4 regions of the Clostridium acetobutylicum ATCC 824 genome follow, and region 1 is predicted to be linked to each of the others. Evidence: riboswitches for the same ligand, from Rfam matches in the RefSeq annotation. Region 1 holds a riboswitch; each other region holds the start of a gene.
What was found. Region 1 has a riboswitch for S-adenosylmethionine ahead of CA_RS05240 (methionine ABC transporter ATP-binding protein). Riboswitches for the same ligand answer to the same signal wherever they lie in the genome.
Positions count from the first base shown of each region.

Region 2: another riboswitch for S-adenosylmethionine. It lies ahead of metH (methionine synthase); the one in region 1 lies ahead of CA_RS05240 (methionine ABC transporter ATP-binding protein).
Region 3: another riboswitch for S-adenosylmethionine. It lies ahead of metA (homoserine O-acetyltransferase MetA); the one in region 1 lies ahead of CA_RS05240 (methionine ABC transporter ATP-binding protein).
Region 4: another riboswitch for S-adenosylmethionine. It lies ahead of CA_RS02195 (trans-sulfuration enzyme family protein); the one in region 1 lies ahead of CA_RS05240 (methionine ABC transporter ATP-binding protein).

Region 1 is NC_003030.1:1,129,873-1,133,864, reverse strand. It holds gene CA_RS05250 (MetQ/NlpA family ABC transporter substrate-binding protein) at 1-504, opposite strand, end outside; gene CA_RS05245 (methionine ABC transporter permease) at 527-1,183, opposite strand; gene CA_RS05240 (methionine ABC transporter ATP-binding protein) at 1,183-2,145, opposite strand; SAM riboswitch class I at 2,224-2,328, opposite strand; gene CA_RS05235 (PilZ domain-containing protein) at 2,520-2,915, opposite strand; gene CA_RS05230 (FeoB-associated Cys-rich membrane protein) at 3,121-3,273, shown strand; gene pflA (pyruvate formate-lyase-activating protein) at 3,325-3,992, opposite strand, start outside.
Region 2 is NC_003030.1:670,165-674,156, forward strand. It holds gene metH (methionine synthase) at 1-1,012, opposite strand, end outside; SAM riboswitch class I at 1,087-1,192, opposite strand; gene CA_RS03165 (PrkA family serine protein kinase) at 1,362-3,284, shown strand; gene yhbH (sporulation protein YhbH) at 3,289-3,992, shown strand, end outside.
Region 3 is NC_003030.1:1,974,707-1,978,698, reverse strand. It holds gene CA_RS09480 (TldD/PmbA family protein) at 1-136, opposite strand, end outside; gene metA (homoserine O-acetyltransferase MetA) at 1,223-2,128, opposite strand; SAM riboswitch class I at 2,228-2,328, opposite strand; gene clpA (ATP-dependent Clp protease ATP-binding subunit ClpA) at 2,408-3,992, opposite strand, start outside.
Region 4 is NC_003030.1:450,790-454,781, forward strand. It holds gene CA_RS02180 (PTS sugar transporter subunit IIC) at 1-358, shown strand, start outside; gene CA_RS02185 (hypothetical protein) at 542-820, shown strand; gene CA_RS02190 (hypothetical protein) at 1,503-2,195, opposite strand; SAM riboswitch class I at 2,774-2,876, shown strand; gene CA_RS02195 (trans-sulfuration enzyme family protein) at 2,952-3,992, shown strand, end outside.

The sequences.
Region 1 (3,992 bases):
AACAAGGTCAGCCTTTTTTAATTTTATAATTCCATTTTGCTCTAATATTTTAAGTGCTCTTGATTCGTTCGTTGAATCATTTGGAACAGCTATTTCATCACCATCTTTAAGTTCACTTAACTTTTTAATTTTATGTGAGTATAATCCCATAGGCTCAATATGAACTTTAACTGTATAAGTTAAATCCATATGTTTTTCCTTATTGAAAGTTTCTAAGTAAGGTACGTGCTGGAAGTAGTTTGCATCCAAGTCTCCATCATTAAGAGCTGTATTTGGAGTAACATAATCAGTAAATACCTTTACTTTTAATGTATACCCTTCCTTTTTTAGAAGTGGTTTTACAGCATTATTCAATATTTCTGCATGTGGAACTGCTGTTGCTCCTACTACTATTGTTTTCTTATCATTGCTGCTTGTACTACTGCTTGTACTTGAACTGCATCCTGTTAAAGCTCCTATTAAAACTGCTCCTGATAAAAGTACTGATAAAAATTTTTTCTTCATAATTTTTCCCCCTATTTTTTATTTATTTAACCATTAATTTATAAACAAAGTTTCCAAGTGATTGTAAAATTTGAACTATAATCATAAGTATTATTACTGTATAAACCATTACTGTGGTGTTAAACATATTATACCCATACTGCATTGCAGCAGCTCCAAGTCCGCCACCGCCTATTGCACCTGCCATAGCTGAATATCCTATTATATTAATAACTGTAAGAGTAATTCCTAAAACAATAGATGGCATGGCCTCTTTTATCATAACTTTAAATATGATTTGAAAATTACTTGCCCCAAAAGATTTAGCAGCTTCAATTATTCCTGTGTCCACCTCCTTAAGTGAAGATTCTATAACTCTAGCTGCAAATGGAAATGCTCCAATTGTTAATGGAACTATCGCTGCTGTTGTACCTATTTGTTTTCCTGTAATTAATTTTGTGAATGGGAATATCGCAATCATAAGAATTAAAAACGGAAAAGATCTTAACATATTTATTATAAAATCTAATATTTTATATACAATTTTATTTGGCTTTAAGCCATTTTCATCTGTTACAACAAGTATTATAGCTGGTATAAATCCAATTATTATAGCAAATAAGGTAGATACAAAAACCATATAAATTGTTTCCCAAAGTGAAGGTAACAAAATCTGTTTTAATATATCTGTTGTACTCATTATGCCACCTCCCAAATTGCATTATGTGAAACCAAATAATTACATATAACTTCTTTGTTTTCTTCTGAAATGTTTATAACTAAACTTCCCAAAACATCATCTCTAAATCTTTCAAGTTTACCCCATACAATTGAAAAATCCACATTGAGTTCTCTTGCCATTGATGTTATAAGTGCACCTTCACTGCTATTCTTAGGGAATATAACTCTTATGTTTATCCCCTCCTTAGGAAGTACATCATCGTCACTTTGTCCTATAAGTTTCTTCATCTCACTGCTTGGATTTAAAAATAAGTTCTCTACGTCTCCAGTTTCTTTTATAACCCCAGCATCAATTAGTGCGACTCTTTCACATATACCTTTAACAACTTCCATTTGATGTGTAACAATAACTATTGTTATACCAAGTTTAGAATTGATTGTTCTTAACAAATTTAGTATTGATTTTGTAGTATTAGGATCTAATGCAGATGTAGCTTCATCACACAGTAATATCTTAGGGTTTAATGCTAACGCTCTTGCAATAGCTACTCTCTGTTTTTGACCTCCACTTAAGTTTGAAGGCTTACTGTGTATCTTGTCAGTTAAATCAACAAGTTCCAAAAGCTCTTTAACTCTTGAAGCTATTTCATTTTTAGGTACTCCCCAAACTTCAAGCGGCAAAGATATATTATGATATACATCTTTTCTATTAAGCAAATTGAAGTTTTGAAATATCATTCCAACTTCTTTCCTAAATTCTCGGAGATTTTTTCCATTAATTTGCTTCAAGTCTTTTCCAAAAACTATTACATTTCCTTCATCATAAGTTTCAAGCCCATTAATACATCTAAGTAATGTTGACTTTCCAGCTCCACTATGACCAACAATTCCAAATATTTCTCCGCCTTTAATCTTCAGATCAACATCTTTAAGAACCTTATTTCCTGAAAAATATTTAGAAACATTTTTTATTTCTATCATGTCATTCACCTTTTCCCATTAGATTAAAAAATAATAAGAGCCAGAGAATAAACTCTGGCTCTAAAAGCTCGATTTATATTCTCATCTCTCAGCTAGCGCTGCAGGAATTAGCACCTTGTATAATTAACATATACAGGTTGCTGGGCTTCACAGGGCCGGTCCCTCCACCTCTCTTGATAAGTGCACTAATTTATTAATTTCTTTATTTAATATTATAGTTAGTATATATTTAAATGTCAATATGAATTTAGTCTTTTTTATACGCAATTCATATATTTCCAATTTAAATAATATGATTTAATTCAAAAATAATGCCTTAAAAGGAAATTATATCACCTACTTAAGGCTAACACTAAATAATCAAATTCTAATCTCTAATCCTCATCGACAAAATTACGTATCGTCTTTATTTGCTGCAAGGTTAGTGAAACAAATTCACAACCGATTACATAAGAATTATCATTACAGCCTGTCCATCTAACCACCGAAAGACACCAAAATGATGGTTTTCTCTCAATATTAAGAAGAAAACTCACAAAATCTCCTGACCTTAATAGCATTCTGCTTTTAAAGCATATTCCAGATTCTGATATGTTAACTGACTTTAATATTGGCTCCCTATCCTTATATTTTTCATATACGCTCTCATCATTTATTCTAGGATATGAGATTTCTAAGTCTATTCTCTTTCTATTTTTACCTCTTTTTTCTGTTTTATATTTATAAACCTTATGCCTATCACTGATATCAGACTTAGAGGCCAATACCATATAAATTCCCCCTTCGAATTTATGTATAGTTACCTATCTCATATGTATTATATCATAATTCAACATAAATATTAACATCAATTATAAAAACTCTTGTTTTTGTTGAGTAGCCGCCAGTTGACATCAATCTGATTAAATGATACTATTTAATTGAAAATGATATTCATTGCTATTATCTATACATATTAAAAGGGAGTTGAGTTCTATGATTATTGAAATAATAATAACACTTCTTATAATAAGTGCAGCCTTATATGTTTTTTATAAAAACTTTAAAAAAGGAGCAAAAGGTGAATGTAATTGCTGCTCAGGCTCAAAATCCTGCAGCAACTGCTTGCCACATAAAGAAATTAAATAGTATTTTATTATAGGGTTTCTATACATTTTTATATAGAAACCCTATATAAGTTTAAACTTTCAATTTTTCACAAACATACTGCTCAAATTCAGCAGCTATTTTTTTATCCATATCTTTTATTCCCTTAAGTTTATATTCAATTCCAAGCTTATCATACTTTTTTACTCCTAGCGTATGATAAGGAAGAATTTCAAACTTTTCTACTTTATCTATCTTCTTTATTATATCAACTAATTTATCCATGCTATCATAATTATCTGTTATACCTGGAACCATAACATGTCTTACCCATGTAGTTACTTTTAAATCATTAACCTTATCGACAAACCTATAAAATTCTTTAATATTTCCAAGAACTAAATCTTTATATCCCGTATCATTTATATGCTTTATATCAAGTAATACAAGATCTGTATATTTTAAAATTTCTTCATAACTACCACATCCAAAACCTGCTGTATCAACTACTGTATTTATTCCATTTTCCTTGCATAACTTTAAAAACTCTAATAAAAATTCTGGCTGCATTAATGGTTCTCCTCCAGAACATGTAACTCCACCCCCAGATTTATCGAAATAGTTTTTATACCTTTTAACCTTTAACATTAACTCTTCAGCTGAAATTTCCTCACCAGAATTAACATTCCAAGTATCTGGGTTATGGCAGAATGCACACCTAAGCCTGCATCCTTGAAAAAACACAACAACTCTTATTCCCG
Region 2 (3,992 bases), 460 kb from region 1:
TTGTTTTGGGTTCCAAGTTTGGAACTTTTCTTGGAGAAATGCCTTTAACTACGCTGCTTATTGCTCTTATATGTTCTGGTGTAGTGCCACAGCAGCCTCCAACTATATTTAAATGTCCTTCAAGTGCTAATTTTTTTACAATGCTAGCAGTTTCCTCTGGCAGTTCTTCATATTCACCAAGGGAGTTTGGAAGTCCTGCGTTTGGATGAAAGGATATATATCTATTTTGTGTTTCAGAGAGTCTTTTTATAAAAGGTATAAGTTCTTCAGCACCAAAGGAACAATTAAGCCCTATAGCAATTATATTTTCGTTTTTTAAACTTTCTGCAAAAGCGTCAAGAGTTTGACCGGATAATATTCTTCCACTTTTATCAGCTATTGTCCCTGAAATTATAATAGGAAGTTTTATTTTTTTATTTTCAAATACTGTTTCTGCTGCAAAGATTGCTGCTCTAGCGTTTAAAGTATCAAATATAGTTTCAATTAAAAGAAGGTCTACACCTCCATCTATTAGAGCCTCTATTTGATGTTTATAGGCATTACATAGCTCATCAAAGGTTACATTTCTAAAACCAGGATTTTCAACATCTGGAGATAGAGAAGCAGTTCTATTTGTAGGCCCAATAGAACCAGCAGCAAATCTAGGCTTATTAGGATTTAGTTTTGTGTAGTAAGTACAAGCTTCCTTTGCGAGTTTTGCCCCCTTAAAATTAATATCATATATTTTATCTTGCATATTATAATCTTTTTGTGATATTTCAGTAGCGTTAAAAGTGTTTGTTTCTATTATATCTGCGCCAGCTTCAAGGTATCTCTTGTGGATTTCTTTTATTATTTCTGGCTTGGTTAAATTTAAAACATCATTGTTTCCTTTTTGATTGGAATGACATGTACAAGATAAGGAACCTTTAAAGTCGCCTTCATCTAGATTAAAGGATTGAATACATGTTCCCATAGCACCATCTAAAACTAAAATTTTGTTATTTAACAAATTCTTTAGTGAAGAATTCATAAGTTAGCCCCCTTAAAAAATAGGATAAAATAAAAAGCCCTTGGAAATAACCTCGGGCTTTACATTCGCGATTATTCTCATCTATCAGCGTTTGCTGCAGGATTTAGCACCACATATATTAAAAAATATACTGGTTGCCGGGTTTCAAAGGGCCAGTCCCTCCACCACTCTTGATAAGATTTTTACATTAAATTTGTTTTTATTATATTAGTTAAATTAAAAAATGTCAATACAGTAATTTTACAATAATAAATACATATATTTATTATAGATATTTCATTTATCCAGTTAAGACTTTAGGAAAATTACTTTATAAATTGGATGTTATAAAATGATTGGAGGTGCATTCATGGATTTTAAGGAAATCATAGAAAATGATAGAATTAGCTCAAGAAAAACAAAGTTTGAAGGTACATTTATAGAATATCTTGATATGGTTAAGAAAAACCCTGATATAGTTAAGCTGGCCCACAAAAGAATATACGATATTATAAAGAGCAAAGGCTCTGAGGTTTTAAAGCCCGAGGAAAATCATAGAATAAGAAAAATTTATGGAAATGAATCAATAAAGAGATATAACTTCTTTAAAAATGATTTCTTTGGTATAGATAAGGTTATTATGAAGCTCATGAATTATTTTAATTCGGCTTCTATGAAAGGTGAAGAAGCAAGGCAGGTATTGTACCTTGTAGGTCCTGTTGGAGCAGGAAAATCATCTTTAGTTGAATCTATTAAAAGAGCTCTTGAGGAGGCAAAACCGGTATATTCTTTAAAAGGCTGCCCCATGAGAGAAGAGCCACTTCATCTTATTCCAAAGCATTTAAGAGGGGAATTTGAGCAGCTTCTTGGAGTGGAGATAGAAGGGGATCTATGCCCTGTTTGCAGATATAGACTTATGCATGAATATAATGGAGAATATGAAAAGTTCCCTGTAATTACTAGTGGATTTTCCATAAGATCTAGAAAAGGAATTGGTGTAGTACCACCTGTTGATCCAAATAATCAGGATACATCAATTTTAACAGGAAGCATAGATATTTCAAAAATGGATCTATATCCTGAGGATGATCCAAGGATTTTTTCCTTAAATGGAGCTTTTAATGTTGGTAACAGAGGACTTGTAGAATTTATAGAGGTATTTAAAAATGATGTAGAATATCTTCATACTATAATTACAGCGACACAAGAGAAATCAATACCATCTCCTGGTAAAGGAGCAATGATATATTTTGATGGACTTATAATAGCCCATTCCAATGAAGCAGAATGGAATAAGTTTAAGTCTGATCATACTAATGAAGCAATTCTAGATAGAATAGTAAAAATAGAGGTGCCATATTGTTTAGAACTAAATGAAGAGAAAAAAATATATGAGAAGATACTTAAAAAGAGTAATTTTACAGCTCATATAGCACCGCACACATTAAGTGTTGCAGCTATGTTCGCAGTACTTTCAAGACTTAAACCGTCTTCAAAGGTTGACCTCATAACAAAACTTAAAATATATAATGGTGAAGATATTGTAGAGAATGGAACAACTAAAAAAGTTGATATAAGCGAGCTTAGAGAAGAGGCGGGAATAACAGAAGGAATGAATGGAATATCCACAAGATTTATAATTAAAGCTATAGATAATGCTCTTTCAAGCTCACAATACGATTGTATAAATCCTTTGGGTATAATGGAAAATATTATAAGATCAGTAAAAGATCTTGATATAGCAGATGATGAAAAGAAGAAGTATTTGGGGTTTGTTCAAAACATAATAAGAAAAGAATATAATAAAGTCCTAGAAAAAGAAATAACAAAAGCATTTATACACAGCTATAGAGAACAAGCTGAAACTTTATTTAACAATTACTTAGATAATGCAGAGGCTTTTGTGAATAAAACAAGACTTAAGGATAAAGCAACGGGAGAGGAGCTTAATCCAGATGAGAAATTTATGAGATCTATAGAAGAGCAGATAGGTATATCTGAAAGTTCAGCTAAGGGCTTTAGAACAGATGTTACATCATATATGTTCTATGTAGTTAGAAATGGTGGGAAAATAGCATATGATGCTTATGAACCTTTAAAAGAAGCTATTGAAAAGAAGCTTACTTCTTCAGTAAAAGATTTATCAAGAATAATAACAAAATCAAGAGTAAGAGATAAAGAGCAGGATGAAAAATATAATGCTATGGTCGAAGAAATGAAAAGAAATGGCTATTGCGATTATTGCTGTGATGTTATATTAAAATATGCCGCTAACAATTTGTGGAAGGATTGATAGAATGGCAATTTTTAGAGATTACAGTATTAATCCTACAGAACATGATAGAACTATAGGGGATAGGAGAAGACATAGAGAACTGGTTGAAAAAGCTATTAAGGATAATCTTGCTGATATAGTATCAGAAGAAAGTATAATTGGAGAAAGTAAAAGTAAGAAAATAAAAATACCAATACGAGGCCTTAAAGAATATAAGTTCCTTTATGGAAATAACAGTTCATCTGTAGGAAGCGGAACTGGAAACGAAAAAAAAGGGGATATTATAGGAAAAGAGCAAATGGGCAATGGCTCTAAAGGAAAAGGTAAAGGTGCAGGAAACAGCGAGGGAGAAGATATTTATGAAACAGAAGTAACTATCGAAGAAGTTTTTTCGTATCTTCTTGAAGACTTAAATTTGCCTAATCTTGATAAAAAGAAATATTCTGAAATAGTAACAGATAGTTCAAAGAAAAAAGCAGGTTATCAAAAGTATGGTATAAGGCCAAGGCTTGCTAAAAAAAGAACAGTTATAGAAAAAATAAAAAGAGAGCAGTCAAGAAAAAGAGCAATAAAAGAATTAGGTAAGGATGATAAGGTAGAAAGATTACCGTTCAGTGAAGAAGATTTAAGATATCATAGAATAAAAGAAAAGCCAAAAAAAGAATGTAATGCAGCAATAATGTGTGTAATGGATTGTTCTGGTTCAATGGATAGTACGAAAAAATA
Region 3 (3,992 bases), 840 kb from region 1:
TAGTGGATTTTTTTAGTTTTAACGCACTCATAAATAAATCATTTGAAATGGTATCCTCTACAAATATTTCTGCAAAGTCTGCACCCTTTTCTAAAGACGCTTCTAGTACATCTTGAAGTAAGATTTTATTTATCATAGTTATCAACTCCTTATGTAAAGTAAAATAGTATTTGAAAAAGCTTCCTTCACAACTATTTTCCCCTGTTCTAAAGATTGCTTATATGGCTTTAAATACAATCCATCCTTGACTCAAAATCAATCTATTAATTCCAATTTTTATACTCAATTTTAAATTTATTACTTTCATGTAGTTGTCATATGTTAAAAGTCACAAATATAACCAACTATTTTATTATAGCATTTCCACTATAATAAAATCCATTTTCCTTAGCATCACCTATAAGTTTTTTTAATTAACTATTCAGCTTATTATATAGATACATTTCATAAACTTTTTCTCTAGTTTTAATATTCAAATATAATATAATTTCCTTAGCAAATTCTAAAGAAGCTGTACCATTTGCAATTATTATACCTGAATCATCGTAAACTGCTTGCTTTTCAATGAAATTGTTGGTAACGGAATGTTATGTTGAATGGCATACTCAACAATAGGATAAATAACATTATTTTTCTGTTTCATCCAAGCATAGCCTCCAATCAGTAACAACATATCAAAATTTTTGGGATAATAACTTACAGTATAATAACGAAAAAGATGACACCTATATGTCATCTTTGTAGAGGTTATATATTCCTTTTATTCGAGTTTTTATTAATTTTTTTAGTTCAAGTGGTTCTATAACTTTAAACGATGATTTTTGATCTTGTGATGAAAACAAACCAATAGCAAAATCTTTTCTAAAATCTATTTTTTTAACAGCTTTACAATTGAAATTTGCATCCATAATTTTATAGGTAGCAATTATATTGATTTTAAATAAACGGAACTCTTGCTTATAAGCGTATAAATATAATATAACTGCTTAAAAACAAGTTTATGAGGCCGAATAAGTCCTGAATATGTAATAATTGTAATCACTGACTCATTCAACATATCCAGATCTCGAAGAATTGTACACTTAGAAACTTCAAATCTTTCTTATAATTCTTGTACTGTGGCTCTATCAGTATTAGCAAGTATATTTAAAATCCCTAGTAGTCTACCGATTTTCATAATAACACACTTTCTATGTTTTAATAATACTTTACTCTCATAATTCTATAGTTCAAATGGTGTCTCCTGATATACATAATAATTAAGCCAGTTAGAGAATAAAAGATTAGCATGACCTCTCCAAGTAACCATAGGTCCCTTCTCTGGATCATTATCTTTAAAGTAATTTTTAGGGATTTTTATATTCATACCTTGATTTTTATCCCTAATATATTCTAGATTTAATGTATCACCATCATATTCTGCATGTCCCATAACAAAGATATTTTTGCCGTTTTCTGATGCAACTATATATGCTCCTGCTTCATCAGATTCAGCTAAAATCTTTAGGCTAGGATTCTTTTTAATATCTTCTCTTTTTACATAAGTATGTCTCGAGTGCGGAGCATAAAATTCATCGTCAAAACCTCGTGTCAATTTTATATTTCTTTCAGTAAGGTTATGTTTAAATACTCCAAATAGTTTTTCGTGAAGCTCGTATTTAGGTATCCCATAATGATGGTATAAACCGGCCTGTGCCCCCCAACATATATGTATAGTTGAGGTTACATTAGTAACTGACCAATCAAAAATTCTGCATAGTTCCTCCCAATAATCAACATTCTCAAAGGAAAGTGTCTCCACTGGAGCTCCTGTTACTATCATGCCATCAAATTTATTGTTTTTAATCTCTTCAAAGGTTTCGTAAAATTTAATTAAATGTTCCTTTGAAGTATTTTGTGATTTATGAGTTTGTGTATGAATAAAGGTCGGATTAACCTGAAGAGGCGAATTTCCAATTAGCCTTAATATTTGAGTTTCTGTTACTATCTTTGTTGGCATAAGGTTAACTATAACAATATTAAGAGGTCTTATATCTTGATGATAGGCTCTATCCTCATCCATAAAAAATATATTTTCTTCATTTAAAGTTTTTGCTGCTGGAAGATTATCAGGTATTTTTATAGGCATTTTTTTCACCGTCCTAGTTTAAATTTTAATATATAAAAAAAATCCATTTTCCAATAAGAAAAACGGATTATTAACATACTCATTAATTAATAAGCTGTTTTCTTATCTTTCAAAACAAATAAGTTTTGCAGGAATTAACACCGTACATTTGCCGGTTGTCAGGCTTCATAGGGCCAGTCCCTCCACCTTCTTGATAAGAAATAATATGAAATTTTATCACTAAATAGTAATTATACTATAGTACAATTCTTTTTAATTGTCAACGCTTAGAAAATCTGCTTACTTATCTATACTTTCAAATTTTATGTTATTATCTTTTACGTCTATTAATGTTTCTCCTCCTTTAGTGAGATTTCCGAAAAGAACCTCATCTATAAAATAAGGTTTAATTTTTTCTTGTATCACTCTTAGGATTTCTCTTGCACCGTAATTTGAGTTTAATCCCTTAGACGCAATCCATTTATAGCATTCATCAGTAACTTTAATTTTTATATGCTTTTTATTTAGCTTCTGCTGGAATTCATCCAGGGATCTTTTAGCAACACGTATAGCCATATCCTCATCCATTTTATTGAATATTATTATATCATCAAGTCTATTTCTAAATTCAGGAGAGAATATTTTAGAAACCTCTTTATCGATATTATCCTCACCAACTACTCTATTACCAAAACCAACTTTATTTTTACCTACCTCTGAAGCTCCTGCATTAGAGGTCATTATGAGTATAATATTTCTAAAATCAGCTTTCTTTCCACTGTTATCTGTTAGAGTAGCATAATCCATAACTTGAAGAAGTACATTTAAAATATCAGAGTGAGCTTTTTCAATTTCATCAAGAAGTAGTATGCAATATGGGTTTTTTCTAACTGCATCTGTTAAAAGTCCTCCCTCTTCATATCCTACATAACCCGGAGGAGATCCTATTAATCTCGCTACAGTGTGTTTTTCCTGATATTCACTCATATCAAATCTTATTAGCTTTATATTCAAAGCTTCTGCTAATTGTTTTGATATTTCTGTTTTACCAACACCAGTAGGACCTACAAAAAGAAAACTTGCTACTGGCTTATTCTCATCGTTAAAACCAGCACTTGATCTTTTTATTGATTGGACTATAGACTCTAAAGCTTTGTCTTGACCAAATATTTTGCTTTTCAGATTCTTTTTTAGATTTTTAAGCTTTTCTATTTGTGTTTTGGATAAGTCTTTTACTGGTATGCCTGATATAGATGAAATTACATTTTCTACATCTTTCACATTTATATAAACCTTCTCAGTATCTTTCCTATTCATTTCAGCAAATGCACCACACTCATCAATTACATCTATTGCCTTGTCGGGTAAAAATCTATCATTTATGCATTTTGCTGAAAGAGCGGCTGCAGCTTTAAGTGAAGCATTGGTGTAGTGTACATTATGAAACTGTTCATATCTGGTTTTTATCCCCATAAGTATGTCATAGGTTTCATTAATTGTTGGTTCCCCTACATCTATTTTTTGAAATCTTCTAGACAATGCTCTATCTTTATCAAATATTTTCTTATATTCATCATAGGTAGTTGATCCTATAAATTTTATTTTTCCATCTGTAAAGTATGGCTTTAATATATTAGCTGCATCAACTGTTCCGCCAGATACAGCACCAGCACCTATGATGGTGTGAATTTCATCAATATATACTATTGGTTTTTCACATTTTGAAATTTCATTTAATACATTTTTTATTCTTTCTTCAAAGTCGCCCCTATATTTTGTTCCAGCAACCATTGTTCCCATGTTTAATGTATAAATCTTACTTCCCTTTAAAACAGTCGGTACCTTATCTTCAGCTATTAAAGTTGCAAGTCCTTCAGTTATAGCT
Region 4 (3,992 bases), 680 kb from region 1:
TCTTAAACAGTTAGGTAAATTAGCCTTAGTTCCAGGTTGCTTTAATATAAATGAGCCAGTTCTATTTGGTTTACCAATAGTTTTAAATCCACTTATGTTTATACCATTTTTGATTTGTCCTCTTGTTTCAGGAATACTAACTTACTTCGCAATATATACTGGTTTAGTACCTTGCTTTACAGCTGTTCAAGCAATATGGACTACACCGCCTGTACTATCGGGTCTTATAGTTGCAGGTTGGAGAGGAGCGGTACTCCAGCTTATAATAATTGCAATAGCTGCTATAGTTTACTTCCCATTCTTCAAAAGTCTTGATAAACAATACTATCAAGAAGAGATATCTGGAGAAGCAGAATAGAAATCTAAGGTTAATCTAAATTAAGCTTTGGATTAACCCTGTAAAGAATATGTACTGAAGGAAAACTAAGGTAAAACTTAGCTTACCCATATTAGTATTCAGGGGGGAACAGTGTGGATAGTTAAGTTTGCCTGGTTTTCATATACATAAACCCACAAACTATATTATTTTAGGAGGATTAAAATGAAATTATTTAAGATAAAAATCACAGGAAGCTTAGAGGAATTTAAAATTGAGTACTCTTTCTCAACAGATTACTTTAACTACAAAGAGTGTACTTATGAAGGAACAGAACAAGAAAGATACGATCAATTCTATGAGGATTTAAAAACAAATGGAGGACCTCAGCCACTAAACATAAAATTAAAAATGTCAAATGGTGTAATGGATAGAGCGTTCCCTAAAAAGGATCTCCTAAAATTAAAGAATGTCCAAGACTTCGTCAAAAAAATGTACACCTAAAGAGGTTTGGGCGGAGCCCATTATATTCATGAACTTAGAAAAAACACGTCATTCAAAAAAGAAAATAAACTAATTAAGGATGTCGTTAATAAAGAGGTTTGGGCGGAGCCCATTATATTCATGAACTTAGAAAAAACACGTCATTCAAAAAAGAAAATAAACTAATTAAGGATGTCGTTAATAAAGAGGTTTGGGCGGAGCCCATTATATTCATGAACTTAGAAAAAACACGTCATTCAAAAAAGAAAATAAACTAATTAAGGATGTCGTTAATAAAGAGGTTTGGGCGGAGCCCATTATATTCATGAACTTAGAAAAAACACGTCATTCAAAAAAGAAAATAAACTAATTAAGGATGTCGTTAATAAAGAGGTTTGGGCGGAGCCCATTATAATCATGAACTTAGAAAAAACACGTCATTCAAAAAAGAAAATAAGCTAATTAAGGATGTTGTTAATAAAGGGGGTTGGAAAGATAGCGTAAATCCATCATTACGCTATACTATTTCTACGATTATCACTCAAATAATAATGCTAGCTACAAAAATTCATATAAATACACCTCTACCTTTAATATAGGTAGTATTAAAAGACAAATAAGTTGCAATGGGGTAACAACCTAAAAAACACGTCTTAGCTAATGAAAAATAAATTTCATATGAAAGCTAGGGCGTGTTTTTTAATTATTTTAAAGGCATTGAGCCCGTAACAAATCTATATTCTAAAGTATTTTCATTATCATTATATTGAACAACTCTTATAGTCTCAAAGGATTTAGCATTATTTTTTACTCTATTTGCTAAAACTTTTTTAGTATAATCTTTATCTACCTGCTTTACCGAAGAATTAAAGTCTTTAAAATCATAATTGCTATTTCCAGTTAAGCTGGTTATAAATTCCCTTAGAAACTTACAATATCTAGTATCAAAATGTTTATTGTTTTTTTGTCTTACATCCAACTCAACATTGTTATAAGCTGTTGTATTTCCCTTTCCATCAGTTATAATATCACCAGTATATGAAATATCATACACATTTCCATTATTGCCATTTTCTTTTATATCTTTAGCATTAAAAGCTAACCAATTACCTTTAGAATATTTATCATTCAAAGTATATTTAATTCCATATTTATCACATATTAATTTCAATTTATCTATTATATTTTGTCCTTGAGATACAAATTTACTTCGAGTTACGCTATATTTTGATTTTAAATTAGTACTAGTGTTACTAGGTATCCACTTTGATTTAACGGAAGCTTTAGACTTTGATGAATTATCGTCGGATTGACCTGTTTTTGAGCAACCTACTGATAATAGTATCATAAACATTATAGCAATACTGCAAAGAATTTTTATCTTTTTTTCTTTCACTAAATTACACATCCTTTGTTAATTGTAAAAACTTGTTTATATTATAATATAATTATTTAAAATTATTATAACTAATATTAAAGTTTACATTTAAAACATATTATAAAGGTAGAAAATTTAGGAGTCAAGCACTACATATAGGTATTTATAAAGAAAAATGTTTTGTGCTAAGGCTAATAATAGGTATTAAAACTTCAAAATATCAATTCAAATAGTTCAAAGAAAATAAAATTAATAAGATATGTAAGTTAGTATAGGGAGGGTGACAAAGTACATTAGGATTATGAACTCAAATTAACTCATCTTTTATCAAAGCTAATAAACTCTAATACAACATATAAATTAGGCCAGAGGTTTTGGCAGAGCCCATTAGAATCATAAACCCCAATCAATCCGTCTTTTATCAAATAAAAATATACCGACTAAAATTATCAGCGAAATAAATTAAAAACATAAAACATTGCATTAAAGGAATATTTAGAGTGGCTAATAAGCTAGCATAGAAAAATATTCTTGACAATTAAAATAATAGAACATATAATAATCATATTAAACAAGTTCGAAAACTAAATAATTGTTTCTTATCAAGAGTGACGGAGGGATAGGCCCTATGAAGTCCGGCAACATCCAATTATTTTGGAGATGTGCTAATTCCTACAGGTTTATCCTGAGAGATGAGAATGTTTTTAAAACTGCTTCTTATTTTTTAATGGATAAGAAGCAGTTTTATTTTTTTATTATTAGGAGGAGAAGATTATGGGAGAAATAGATTGTAGAAATTTTGAGACAAAAGCAGTTCATGGGGAGAGTGGTTTTGAGAGCAGAACTGGGGCAATAAGCTACCCAATATACCAAAGTTCTACCTTTAGACATGAAGGCTTAAATAAAGGAACTGGATATGATTATTCAAGAACAGGAAATCCCACTAGAGATGAAGTTGAAAAGACAGTTGCAGCACTTGAAAATGGTAGAGCGTGTCTCGCATACTCCTCTGGTATGGCTGCAATATCAAGTGTTCTTACCATATTTAAAGGTGGAGATCATATAATCGTTTCAGATGACTTGTATGGAGGAACCTATAGAATATTTGAGGAGATATATGAACATTATGGAATTGAAGTCACATATACAGATACAACAAGCACTGAAAATATAGAAAAGGAATTGAGGGAAAATACAAAAGCCATATACCTAGAAACTCCAACAAACCCTCTTATGAAAATTACTGATATAAGAGAGGTTAGTAAATTAGCAAAAGAACATAATACTTTACTTATAGTGGACAATACTTTTATGACGCCTTACTATCAAAAACCACTAGAGCTTGGAGCAGACATAGTTCTTCACAGCGGAACTAAGTATCTTTGTGGACATAATGATGCCTTAGCAGGTTTTGTCATTTTAAATGATGAAAGGTTAATTGAAAAGCTTAGATTTATACAAAACTCTGTTGGAGCTGTGCTTGCACCTTTTGATAGTTGGCTAATTTTAAGAGGAATAAAAACCCTTCACATAAGACTTGATAGACAGCAGGAAAACGCAATTAAAATAGCAAACTTCTTAAAAAAACATAAGAAAATTACAAAGGTTCTTTATCCAGGATTAGAGGAGCACGTTGGTCATGATATTTTAAAAAGTGAAGCATCAGGTTTTGGAGCAATGATTTCCTTTTACGTAGATAGTAAAGAAACCGTAGAAAAAGTACTTGAAAGCGTAAAAGTAATAATTTTTGCTGAAAGCCTTGGTGGAGTGGAAAGTTTAATAACCTATCCTTATACTCAAACTCATGCAGATATT